3 regions of the Neobacillus sp. MER 74 genome follow, and region 2 is predicted to be linked to each of the others. Evidence: riboswitches for the same ligand, from Rfam matches in the RefSeq annotation. Region 2 holds a riboswitch; each other region holds the start of a gene.
What was found. A riboswitch is a leader RNA that binds a small molecule or an ion and turns the genes downstream of it on or off. The one in region 2 is predicted to bind glycine.
Positions count from the first base shown of each region.

Region 1 (4,519 bases), on a different contig from region 2:
AAGAAGTTTGGATATTGGACAATAACAGCTGCAACATCCTCATTTACGAGCCCTTTTAATGCTTCTAGATCCGTAACTCCATCTTTCACAGGTACTTCGACCACATTGAGGTACTGACCCTTTGCATATGTTTTAAGAACATCGCGTGCTTCAGGATGTACGGCACTAGAGACTATAATTGTTTTTCTTTTTGTATGGCCCGCACTAAGCATTGCTGCTTCAGCAAGTGCTGTTCCGCCATCATACATAGAGGAATTGGCCACATCCATGCCAGTTAATTCACAAATCATCGTTTGAAATTCAAAGATTGCTTGAAGTTCACCTTGAGATATTTCTGGTTGATATGGTGTATAAGCTGTATAAAATTCTGATCTAGAAATAACATGGTCGACAATAACAGGCATGTAATGGTCATATACACCTGCACCAATAAAAGAAACATTTCTTTTTAGGTCAGCGTTCCTGCTAGCCATATTAAACAGTTCTTTCATTAAGGCTGTTTCAGACTTAGCTGCTTTGATATTGTATTCACCCTTAAATCTTACTTTTTCAGGGATATCGCTAAACAGTTCATCAATAGAGGAAACACCAATTGCCTCGAGCATAGCATTCTTATCTTGTTCAGTCATAGGTAAATAGCGATGTTTCATAAAACTAACTCCCTTCTGTTATTTCTTTTCTCTTTTATAAAAAGGTGTTGGAACGACAGTAGCCTTTAAGCGTTTACCGCGAATCTCCACTTCAACAACGGATTCAAGGCCTGTAAATTCCGAATTAATTAGAGCAAGACCAATATTTTTCTTTAAAGTTCGTGATTGAGTGCCTGTTGTAACCTCACCAATTAACTGATCCCCACTATATACTGGGTATCCATGACGTGGAATCCCACGATCAATCATTTCAATTCCTACCAATTTTCTTGGTAAGCCCTTTTCCTTTTGTTGGATTAATGCTTCTTTCCCAATAAAATCAACTTCCTTGGATAATTTCACGGCAAAGCCAATCCCTGCTTCTAGTGGTGAAATTTCTGCAGAAAGTTCTTGGCCATAAAGTGCTAATACTGCTTCAAAACGCAGTGTATCGCGGGCACCTAATCCAACAGGAATTACTCCGTCTTCCTTACCTGCTGCTAAAATATCTTTCCAAAGATCAACTGCATCCTCTGCATCACAATATACTTCAAAACCGTCTTCACCGGTATATCCTGTTCTTGATACTAAGGATTTTTTCCCATTAAGGATTACTTCTTGCTGGAATTTGAAAAAACCAATCCCACTCAAATCCGTATTCCCAGCGAGCTTTTGCAGTACTTTTTCTGCAAGTGGTCCTTGAAGGGCAAGCTGCGCTGTTTTTTCTGATAAGTTTTCTAAAGTAACATCTCCAGTTACATGGTCTTCAAGCCACTTATAATCTTTTTCAATATTTGATGCATTAACAACTAACAGGTAATGATTGTCCTCAATTTTATATACAAGCAGGTCATCGACAGTACCGCCATTTTCATAACACATGGCCGTGTACTGGGCACCGCCATTTTTAATTTTTGAAATGTCATTTGTCATCATTTTTTGTAAAAAATCCAAGCTATTCTTGCCTTTTACTTCCACTTCACCCATATGGGAAACATCAAATAATCCTGCACGTGTGCGAACAGCTTCATGCTCTTCTTTAATGCTGGAAAATTGAACTGGCAGCTCCCAACCACCGAAATCAATGGTTTTTCCTCCCCATTCCTTATACACATCAAAAAGCGGAGTTCGTTTTAATTCAGACATTCTTAATCCCCCTTCAATCTTTGGCACATACTATTCTTAGGATAACCATAAAAAAGGACAGAAACCTCCCATGTAAAATTAGGAAGGTCTCTGTCCTTGCACCTGAAAGTTTACCTTTAAAGGCTTTCCCCTTTGGTGGCTGTAAATGTCTAATCAGCACTCTCCAGAGCTGCGTCAAACAAGAGTTCTTTTGCCTGAGAGATTCACATTTCTGCTTGCTCCTTCGGCGCTACAAAGGTAGTCTCTCCCCTTGTTATCATTCGCATTATAATATTATCCAAATTGGTCATACTAATTATACTTATAAAATAAATTACTTTATTAAAATATTTAAAACATTCAAGACTATAATCATCCTACCATTAAAATAATACATTGGGCAATAATTTTATTTGAAAGAATAAAGCTGGAAATTGAAAAAAGGAGTTGACACCATGTCGATCGAAATTGAATTTGATTCCTCCTGGAAGGATGATTTTTTACATAGAATCGATAACGATGGTCCATGGGGGAATTGGGAGCTTTTTAAACTAGCAATTGGAGTAGAAAAACATCTCGTTGTTCCTGATTTCAACGGTTTATTGGCACCAAGTCATTTATCTAATTTAACCCCGCTTCCACACCAGCTCGAAACAGCGAAACAAGTAATTGAAAATATGAACGGAAAAGCTATCCTTGCTGATGAAGTTGGGCTCGGAAAAACAATTGAAGCTGGATTAATTCTAAAAGAATATATGATACGCGGATTGGTGAAAAAGGTATTAATCCTTGTCCCTGCTTCTTTAGTTACACAGTGGTCGACCGAGCTAAATAGCAAATTTTTCATTCCTGCTATATCACAAAGAAAAAGCTATGTGTGGGAACAGTGCGATGTCGTCGTATCCTCGATTGATACAGCAAAACGTAATCCACATCGCGACATTATCTACCAACAAGACTATGATCTCATCATCATTGATGAAGCACATAAACTAAAAAATAACAAAACAAAAAACTACGAATTTGTTCAAAATCTGAAAAAGAAATTTTGTTTATTGTTGACGGCAACACCGATTCAGAACCGAGTCGAGGAAATTTTTAATCTGGTTTCGTTATTAAAACCAGGACATTTAGGGAGCGAAACGGCATTCTATGAAAAATACAAGCGTGATGCACGATCCTTAAATGATGATGAACATTTAAAAGAATTAGTAAACAAGGTCATGATTCGGAACAGGCGGGCAGATACAGGAATCGAATGGACAAAACGGCATGTTGAGACGATTCCAATTGAATGTACCCCTGAGGAGAAAGATCTTTACGAGTCAATTACAGACTTAAAAGGCGAAGGGAATTGGGTACAAACTAGTTCATTCTCAGTCATGACGTTGCAGCGTGAGGCATGCAGCAGCAGAGAGGCCGTTTTTTATACATTAAAGAATATGCTGCAAAAAAAGGAAAATCCAACTCCAGCTTTCGAAGAACAAATTCAATATTTAATGAAAAAGGTCGAAGCTGTTCAGAAAAATTCCAAAGCGGAAAAAGCATTAGAGTTAATTCAAAAGGTAAATGATAAAGTGATTATTTTCACAGAATATCGAGCCACTCAAATGTACTTACAATGGTATTTAAAACAGCATGGAATAACATCTGTCCCTTTTCGCGGCGGGTTTAAGCGCGGGAAAAAGGACTGGATGAGAGAATTATTTCAAAAGCATGCACAAGTTCTAATTGCGACAGAAGCGGGCGGCGAAGGAATTAATCTTCAATTTTGCAACCATATAATTAATTTTGATTTGCCATGGAATCCAATGCGGCTAGAACAGCGGATTGGTCGAATTCATCGTCTTGGGCAGGAAAAAGATGTCATGATTTATAACTTTGCAATAAAAAACACGGTCGAGGAGCATATCTTAAAGCTTCTTTATGAAAAAATCCATTTATTCGAAAAAGTAATCGGCGAACTGGACGATATTTTAACAAAGTTGGAATTTGGCAATATTGAAGACCACTTAATAGATATATTCGGACAATCCTCTACTGAAGGGGAAATGCGCATAAAAATGGAAAACTTATCATCAATGATTGAATTTGCAGAATCGATGAAGAAAGGAGATTCCCATGCAGCAGCAGGAAATTCATAACTTTCTATTGACCTATTTTCAGGCTAATGATTGTGAAATTGTGGAGAATGGCCCTGGATATTTAATGGTTCAGTTAACAGTGGAACTTGACAAGGAATTAATGAACCGCCCTTTTTACTGGCATTATTTAGAAAAAACAGGCGGGATTCCAAATCCGATGAGGCTAACCTTTATCACGAATCAAGATGCAGCTCCTGAAAATATAAAAGGGGAAATCATTCATTTTGGTTCTCCTCGTCTACATCAAATTTTTGCTTCAACTAAGAAACTAGCCAGCTATATGCGGCTTTACGAAAATCATCGCCATCAGAACAGGCAGACCCCCTTACTGCCATGGCTATGTATGAATGTTAAAATCTCATATCAATGTGATCGTAAGCGTGATATTTTTAAGTCCATCGGTTTACAACTCATAAACGGAACAATGGTCGAAGATTTCCATGACAGGCTTCTGCAAATACCGTTAACACCAAAAATTCCGGATTATTCCTTTACCTTATCACCATTAGTGAGGCCGCAGAGTGGGATGTCAAGGATAGAAGCGTATCTAACTTCCGTGATTGAGAAAGATGACCACTCCTGGGCTGAAGACGCAAGAAAACGCTGGGAGCAGGATTTACG
Region 1 covers NZ_JAMAUV010000002.1:294,026-298,544, forward strand. Annotated here, with positions in the region: gene gcvPA (aminomethyl-transferring glycine dehydrogenase subunit GcvPA) at 1-650, opposite strand, end outside; gene gcvT (glycine cleavage system aminomethyltransferase GcvT) at 669-1,775, opposite strand; glycine riboswitch at 1,948-2,035, opposite strand; gene M3610_RS05840 (DEAD/DEAH box helicase) at 2,210-3,898, shown strand; gene M3610_RS05845 (YqhG family protein) at 3,876-4,519, shown strand, end outside.
Region 1: another riboswitch for glycine. It lies ahead of gcvT (glycine cleavage system aminomethyltransferase GcvT); the one in region 2 lies ahead of M3610_RS26230 (amino acid permease).

Region 2 (4,519 bases):
GGCTGGGGAAGTCCCGCCTGTGTATCACGAGCTCCACCATCACCTATTATGGTTATTGGATGCGGCGGGGCATGCAGAAGCAATATCCACCAATTTAGATGGTGTTGAAAAAAAACTTAGAGAAAAAAGTAATTCATATTTGAAGAACTTTGAGAATTTCTACTTAAAATCCGTGGAGCTTGCAGGGTATTTAAGAACCAATTTAGCGTCTTTTCCTGCTTTGGATAAAATGAACTTAGACAGTCAATTAGAAATTAAGTTATTTCAAAACTTTCTACAGGAAATAGAAGAACTTAGACTAAGTAAGCAAGCATTAGGTACCTTTGCCCCCTTAATGGCGGATCATATGTATCGTGAAGAATGTTATTATCTAATGAAGTTAGCAGAATCGACAAAACTTGATCCACCCAACTGTGATCCTGCTAAACCTAGACTAAAAGAATGAAAACTAAGCATCAATAATAGAGAGGGGGAAAGTATCCGCTCTCTTTTGAGTTTCTGTTGCCTTATTAAAAGCAAGTAAACGATTGGATTTGTCGTAAGTTATTCAATAGTTATTTACCTATCAACTTGTACTTTCGTATAAGTGTATTTATTTTTCAGTAAAACTCCTTCCGGACCTAAAAACGGTGTCATCTAGGCATTTACCTGCATATGGTAAATCAAGTCATACAAATGTTTGAAGGGGGGATCTATTTGTACAGGCAATTTCAAGAACAAACCTTTGTTAATGATACTTATCCTGGAAACTTTATGTTGCTTGACATGAGGAAAGGTGATGTTACAGGTGACGGTATAGCAGATTACGTCTATTTATATGGAAGAAAAAACGGTGAAACTGAAGTCTTTGCTGATCAAATTACACTCGTCATTCAAGACGGGCGTTCGAAACGGATTTCATCTATTAATCTTCAAAATAATACTGGATATAATGCTCAGCTTTTTCTCGGGGATTTTTCTAATGATAATATATTGGATATTTTGGTAAGTATTGAAACGGGGGGAAGCGGAGGATACGGTATTTTCTATATTTACTCCTATAGAAATAATATCCCTATGCTATTGTTTGATGTTGAAAAATATAATAAAAGTTATAGATTCAAAGTCAATTATGAGGATTTTTATAAAGTGACTGTAGGAAGCCCTTCGTTAGATTTGCTTTTCACCCTAGACATTAGTTACAAAGGTTATGATTATCTATCTGAGCTCTATGATGAAAATGGAAAATTAAAACAGCCAGTTCAGGGCGAGGTTCTTGCAGCAACTGCGTTATATCCCATTGTTACAAATGGAAAAGGAATAAATTATGATTTACTCGTTCTTCAACGGATTATTGGTACATCTAATGCGGATACATTAGGTTATGTCGAAAACCTTTTAACATGGAATGGAACTCAATTTATATCCACATCATTGGCAACAGAGATTTTTGGAACAAAGTTAAGCAGTACGTACTAGTGTCGAGCTGCATTTTTTATCAGCTAGGAGGTAAATGGATGACTAAATTTTTTTCGTTTCATGGAACTGTCACCATGATTACTGACCTTGTAGGTCAAAATGGTACAGGAGAAGGCTGTAATAAATTAATATCTGTAGAAAACGGCACGGGAGCAATTGTGAATTTCGTGGTGTCATCAACGACTTATTTTGTTGACCATGCAATTGTGGCTATAGGAGATCGCGTGACTGGTTATTATGACGGAAATGCACCTGCTATTCTTATTTACCCTCCACAATATCCAGCGCTTGTCATGGTTAAAGATAGCCCATATCAGAATGTAAAAGTTGATTACTTTAATAGTGAATTAGAGAGTAGTGATGGACGGTTACGATTAAATATATCTCCATATACCCAAATACTTTTAACAAATGGGCAACCCTTTACAAGAAACCCCGCGAACAGGAATCTTATTGTCATTTATGGACCAGCCACCAAAAGTATCCCCGCCCAAATCACACCTTATAGAATTATCGTTTTGTGTTAGGAATGGTAAGAACATTGTACAAGGTTTTTTCCAAAATCTATAGTATCAATCCACGAGGGTGTACATTATGAGAAATAAAAGGGAAATTCAAGGTCAACCACAAACAATGATTGGTCAAGCATGGACTGGTAGACATGTGATCTTGCTCCATTGTACAAACCATAATCAATTCTTAAATCTTTATAAAAGTTACCATGCTCCAATTGAGCCGCCACGGCAAAATTGTGCAGAAACTTTGTCACAATTACTAAGTATCGGTTATCGCATTATGGCGGTCACTCCCATCTCAGCCAATCATATTCAATATTTTTTGGTCCTAGGAGATTAAGAAAAAAATGAACCCCTTCACGAATGAGGTGGGTTTATTTTTTGTTCTCCAATCTGGGCCCCGAAAATATGTATTGACAAAGTGATTGAATACTACTAAAATTAAAAATTATTTAACAATAATGTAAATCTTAAGACTTGATGATGGTTGAATAATTTTTAGTGGGGATTTTGAACCTTTGGTTCTTCTATTCAAAATTAAATAATAAGCAAGCTATGATTGCTATGGGTCAAACTATAGCAGGAGCAGCTTCTGGAGAGACCGCAGAAATCTGCGGCGCCGAAGGGTTCACAATCTCAGGCAAAAGGACAGAAGAGTACGTATTTTATTTGTTATTCTGATAAAAGAGTGATAAATATTATTTGTTATTCTTATGACCATGAGATTGGAGCTGATCCAGTCTCTTTTTTTATGGTTTTTAACCTTTTGCTCATCAATTCACAACATGAACTTTACAAAAATAAGGAGGAAATGAAAATGGCACAGCAAGAATTAAAACGAGATTTAAAAGATCGTCATGTACAACTCATTGCGATTGGCGGTACGATTGGTACAGGTTTATTTCTTGGTTCAGGAAGAGCGATCCAGTTAGCAGGTCCATCTATCATATTTGCTTATTTAATCGTTGGTATTGCTTGTTTTTTTGTGATGAGGGCACTTGGGGAACTGCTATTATCGAATGCGGGCTATCAATCATTCACGGATTTTGCGGAAGAGTACATTGGACCGTGGGCTGGTTATGTGACAGGATGGACGTATTGGTTTTGTTGGATCATGACCGCCATGGCTGATATTATTGCTGTGGGGGTATATGTGCAATATTGGTTCGATATTCCGCAATGGATACCTGCTTTAATCTGCTTAATTGTATTATTGGGATTAAATTTACTAACCGTAAAGCTATTTGGAGAGTTAGAGTTTTGGTTTGCAATCATCAAAGTAATTACCATTCTAGCTTTAATCGTAATAGGAATCATTTTATTGGTTATTGGATTTCAAACCGATTCGGGAACAGTTTCAATCAAGAATCTCTGGGGACACGGTGGTCTTTTTCCAAATGGGATATCAGGTTTCTTTTTGTCTTTTCAAATGGTTGTTTTTGCATTTGTAGGTGTTGAATTAGTGGGTGTCTCCGCAGCGGAAACATCTAATCCTCGAAAAAATATTCCATCTGCCATTAATAAAATCCCGTTGCGAATTCTATTTTTCTATGTGGGAGCCCTTTTCATTCTTTTATGTATCAATCCTTGGACAGAACTGAATGCAGCTAATAGTCCATTTGTTAAGACGTTTAGCTTAGTAGGTATTCCAATTGCAGCAGGAATTATTAATTTTGTTGTCTTGACATCAGCTGCTTCAGCGTGTAACAGCGGATTATTTTCAACCAGCCGAATATTGTTTAATTTAAGTGGTCATAAACAGGGACCTGCTAAATTTGCTAAATTAAATAAAAACCATGTACCAAGTAACGCATTATTTATTTCCACTCTTGTTCTATCAGCCGGTGCTCTTTTAAGTAAACTGATTCCAGAACAAGCCTTTGGTATCGTGACAACGATCAGTGCGATTTGTTTTATTTGGGTTTGGAGCATCATATTAATTTGTCATTTGCGCTACCGGAAATCACGTCCTGATTTACATGAAAAGTCGATTTTTAAAGCACCGTTCACACCGTTTATCAATTATGTCGTCCTAACGTTATTTGCACTCATTCTTATTATTATGCTATTTGCCGAAGCAACTCGTACCGCTTTATTATTAACACCTGTTTGGTTCATTCTTTTATTCATTTTATATTCATTAAAAAAGAAAAAGGGTGTCAGACTGATGTCTCAAAACATACACTCTTCATAATAATGTTTTTTCGATAGTGAGGAGTGTGCGTTATGAAGTTTGAGATGCAAAAGGCGAATTTGCTTGCTGAAAATATCAATGGGTTTATAACATATGTTCAAAAAAGTCATATCAATAAAAACAGCAACAGGTTTGCACCAGACAAATTGTTTCAAATAAAACTTCTTATTGAAGAGTATAAGTTTCAGATCCTTTCAGATGAATTGTTTAGAATTAATAAGTTTGATTGGGATGAAAAGTATACGTATTATTTAGTGGATCAATTTAAAGAAGGGCTCAAAATTATTGAGGAATACGTAAAAAATAGTTACGATGAATTATTTCTGTTAACTGGCAGACTTTACACGTTAAA
Region 2 covers NZ_JAMAUV010000036.1:8,355-12,873, forward strand. Annotated here, with positions in the region: gene M3610_RS26210 (DUF2935 domain-containing protein) at 1-445, shown strand, start outside; gene M3610_RS26215 (VCBS repeat-containing protein) at 697-1,458, shown strand; gene M3610_RS26220 (hypothetical protein) at 1,497-1,985, shown strand; gene M3610_RS26225 (hypothetical protein) at 2,053-2,313, shown strand; glycine riboswitch at 2,556-2,635, shown strand; gene M3610_RS26230 (amino acid permease) at 2,791-4,167, shown strand; gene M3610_RS26235 (hypothetical protein) at 4,200-4,519, shown strand, end outside.

Region 3 (4,519 bases), on a different contig from region 2:
GACTTGATCTGCATAGTTTGCCTTCATATTCCGCATCTTATAGATGGCAATTAGTAAAATAAACCAAACTGGAGTTACAAACAAGGCAACGCGAGTATCTTCTGCAAGTGCAAGCACAACCAGAACAAATGCTAGAAAAGCTAGGATCAAGTAATTAGAAAATGGATAAAGCGGCAATTTAAATTTGTTTATTTTTGCTAGATCTGGTCTTGTTTTTCGGTATTTCAAATGGCTGATAATTGTAATACCCCAAATAAAGATGAAACATACGGTAGAAATACTTGTTATTAGGGTAAATACTCCTTCTGGCATAACATAGTTCAACACAACGGCAATTAAAATGACCACAGTTGAAAAGAGCAATGCATTTGAAGGTACTTTACGGGAAGTAAGTTTTGTAAATGGTACAGGTGCATTTTTATCTCTGGCAAGTGAGTATACCATCCGGCTTGTACTAAAGATGGCACTGTTACATGCCGAAGCCGCGGAAGTTAGAACGACAAAATTGACAATACCAGCAGCTGCAGCGATTCCAACCGCCACGAAGACTTGAACAAATGGGCTTTTCGCAGGATTTATCGCGTTCCATGGATAAATACTCATGATGACAATAAGGGCTCCAACGTAGAAAATTAAAACTCGAATAGGAATATTATTGATGGCCTTTGGTATTACTTTTTCTGGGTTTTCGGTTTCACCTGCTGTAAGTCCTACTAGTTCTATGCCAACAAACGCAAACACAACCATCTGGAATGAGAGAATAAACCCATTTATGCCATTTGGAAACCAGCCGTCATGGCTCCATAAATTCGTGAAACTGGATGCTCCTGCATTGGTAGAAAAGCCTTTAATAATCATGAACACACCGATGACAATGAGTGCCAGTATCGCGATGACTTTAATTAATGCGAACCAGAATTCCATTTCGCCGAAAAGTTTGACAGTAGCGAGGTTCATAACTAGCAAGATGACAAGCGCAATTAATCCTGGCATCCACTGTGGTACAGAAGGAAACCAATATTGGGTATAAAGACCAACTGCTGTTAAGTCTGCCATTGCAATTGATATCCAGCAAAACCAGTAGGTCCATCCTGTGATAAAAGCTGCCATATTACCTAAATAGTCTCTTACAAAGTCAACAAAAGAATGATAGTTCAAATTGGTTAAGAGCAGTTCCCCAAGTGCCCGCATGATCAAAAAGCAAATTACACCTGTAATTAAGTAAGCAAATAATATTGATGGACCAGCTAAATGTATAGATTTTCCGGCACCTAGAAATAATCCTGTTCCGATTGCTCCACCAATAGCGATTAATTGTACGTGCCTATTTTTTAGGCCTCTATCCAATTTCTGTTCCTGCATATGAATTCCCACCCTCTACTTTTTTATTTTGAAAAAGGTCAGTCCCATCCGATTAAAATTCTTTATCCTCCTTATTTTAAAAATGAGTTAATTCCTTAATCAGTAGAAAAAAAGTTATAAAAAAGCCATTTAAGAAGTGTTTTTGATGATCTTCACTTTATATGGCTATTGCTAATGTAGGGTTTAGTAGTGATTAATAATTATTTTGTTAATTTTTGCAACAAAAAAAGGACAGAAGAAGGCAATGTTTCACCTTCTCTGTCCTTTTACCTGAAAGTTTGTTCCGCATAAAAGCGGATCCCCTTTGGTGGCATATACAGAAATATGCACTCTCCAGAGCTACGTCATGTAATGGTTCTTTTTACCTGAGAGATTAATTCCAAGGATTTTATGGAACTTGCTCCGTCGGCGGCGACATTCGTCACTCTCTCCCAATACAATCAATCGTAAACTATTAAATTATCTAAAAATTGAAAGCGTATTCACAACGCTATATTCTCATAGACATATTCCATTGTCAATCAAATAATAAATAAAATTTAGAATTTTCTTTTTTTGAATAACAAAAAATAGCCCTAACAAAAGGTAGGGCCTGAATGAATATTTTTATTGGCGTTAAGTTAAAAGAAATCAAAAAATGACGATTTCATCGCTGGAATCTTTTTTTCGAATAGATCAATCTCAGTCTTGGAACCTTTCAAATATCCCATTTCAAAAAGGTCCATCGGTCTCTTGTACCCGAATAGAATCGCTGAAAGAGAATTAATACTTAATTGAATCCCTTTTTTGGGAGGATGAACACACTGACTTCCCGTTTTATCTTTAAACACCCTGATTTCTCCCTTTCCTAGCAGATAACTCCCATTATTCCATGGTGCATGTGTATCTTCAAGATGGAGGAACAGTGGCTCATTTTCTTGTAGGAACGGAAATTTCAGTAAACATGCTTCAGCGTCGATAACCCTTGCCATAAAATAGAGAGCTAACTCATTTTTCACCTTTGGCTGGGGCAGAAAATAAGGAAATGGATCGTGAGTTGCAAGAGTCATAGTAACTGTTTCAACCATGGAGTCATGCTGGCAGATAAAATTCCATAGCCCTTTTCTCGCATCGTGGTCAAGAGCAACCAGCTCCTCCACCTCCATTTTTCTATCCTTCACCTGGTACAGAAGATAGCCCTTTGCCTCGTTCGAGGAATGGTAATATACAGCAAGCTGCGAATCCTCATTATAAACGTGTTTTTTCCACCAATTTGTATCGCGTTTTAACATTCCGGTATGTTGCGTGGAAAATTGCTGGTAAATCATTTCAATCTCCTCATTATGGGACTCTTTGGAATATCTCTTTATAAAACCTGTCTGCGTTTCAAGGAACTTAAGGTTTACTTTTTCAAACGTTAATTTCTTCTGTTCACTTAAAACCTCCCAACCATATTTCCGGTAAAAAGAGATATCAAATGGGTGTAACAGCGATACAATCTGATTATTGTTTCGCATATGCTTTAAGGACTCGATAATAAGTGCGTTTACATAACCGTTTCTTCTAAATTCAGGGTATGTAGCAACTCCTGCAACCCCACCCATTTTCCATTCAGCATCCCCCATGAATATGGTGAGTGGAATAATATGAAGTTTGGCAGCCAGTATGTTCTCATCGTCCCATATTCCTAGAATAGTATGACTTTTTATTGATTCTTTTCTAGCCGGTATATCAACTTCCGGGATCTTATATTGAAAAGCATACATTGATAGTTTCATTGCTTCTAAATATTCATTCTCGATAATTTCTCTAACCTGCATTTAACACAATCCCCTTCATTCCTCGACGTTAGTATATTTATGATTTTAATGATAAAACAATATGCTTATTTTTCCAACAATATTTGGAAATCAGATACGATCTTTACTTCAACTATAAAAATCAATTTCTTCTAAAAAAGCCTCGTTTGCTTCATTGGGTTTCCCAACAAGCACACGAGGCTGCCCTGACATCATTGGATTAAACTTCTCTGGTTTGGCTTACCTTTTCTCTAGTTAAAGCATTTTTAAACTGCTCGATTAGAATAGGAACGATTTCGAAGGCATCGCCCACAATTCCATAATGGCAATTCTGAAAAATGGGAGCCTCTTTGTCCTTATTTATGGCAATAATTAACCCGGAGTTTTTCATTCCCACAATATGTTGAATTGCTCCGGAGATTCCAATTGCAAAATATATTTTTGGTGTTACCGTTACACCGGTTTGCCCCACTTGATGAGCATGGTCGATCCAACCCGCTTCTACTACATCTCTGCTTGCACCAACCGCTCCTCCAAGCGTTTCAGCCAATTGGTGGATGATCTGAAATCCTTCGAAGCTCCCTAATCCTTTCCCACCTGCAACAATAATGTCCGCTTCGTCGATTCGAACTTTCTTTACTGTTTCCTTTACAATTTCCAAGACCTTTGTCCGAATATCTTCTTCCTTCAGGGGTATAGTTTCCTCAACAATCTTGCCGCTTCTCCCCGGCACCGGGTCCAGTGCCTTCATGACTTTAGCGCGTACTGTCGCCATTTGCGGCCGGTATTTTTTACATAAAATAGTCGCCATTATATTTCCGCCAAAAGCCGGTCTGCTCGCCAGTAGTAAACCGGTTTCCTCTTCCACATCAAGTTCCGTTGTATCCGCTGTCAAACCTGTCGGAAGATCGGTGGCAACAGCACTTGCCAGGTCTTTTCCTGTTGAGGTGGCCCCGTAGAGAATAATTTCTGGTTTATATTTGTCAGCACACTCCAGCAGCGCCTTCATGAAAGTTTCAGTCCGGTAATGTTTAAAGATAGGTTGATCATATACATACACGGTATCGGCTCCATATTCAAAAATGGTCTTTGTTAATTGTTTAACATTTTCCCCGATTAGAATACCGGCCAATTCCACTCCCCGCTTGTCTGCCAACTTCCTACCGGCACCCAGTAGTTCTAGGGATACGGAAGCAACTACACCATCCTTTTGTTCAATAAATACCCAAACACCTTTGTAATCTTTGAAATCCAATTACACTCCCTCCTTTGTTTCAAACAACTCTTTCTTTTCTAGCAGGACAGAGAGCAATTGCTCAACTTGTGCAGATGGGCTACCTTCAAGGAACGTACCCCCTGCCGGTTTCTGCGGAGCCCAT
Region 3 covers NZ_JAMAUV010000001.1:141,377-145,895, forward strand. Annotated here, with positions in the region: gene M3610_RS00655 (amino acid permease) at 1-1,362, opposite strand, end outside; glycine riboswitch at 1,705-1,806, opposite strand; gene M3610_RS00660 (GNAT family N-acetyltransferase) at 1,983-3,161, opposite strand; gene M3610_RS00665 (electron transfer flavoprotein subunit alpha/FixB family protein) at 3,361-4,395, opposite strand; gene M3610_RS00670 (electron transfer flavoprotein subunit beta/FixA family protein) at 4,396-4,519, opposite strand, start outside.
Region 3: another riboswitch for glycine. It lies ahead of M3610_RS00655 (amino acid permease); the one in region 2 lies ahead of M3610_RS26230 (amino acid permease).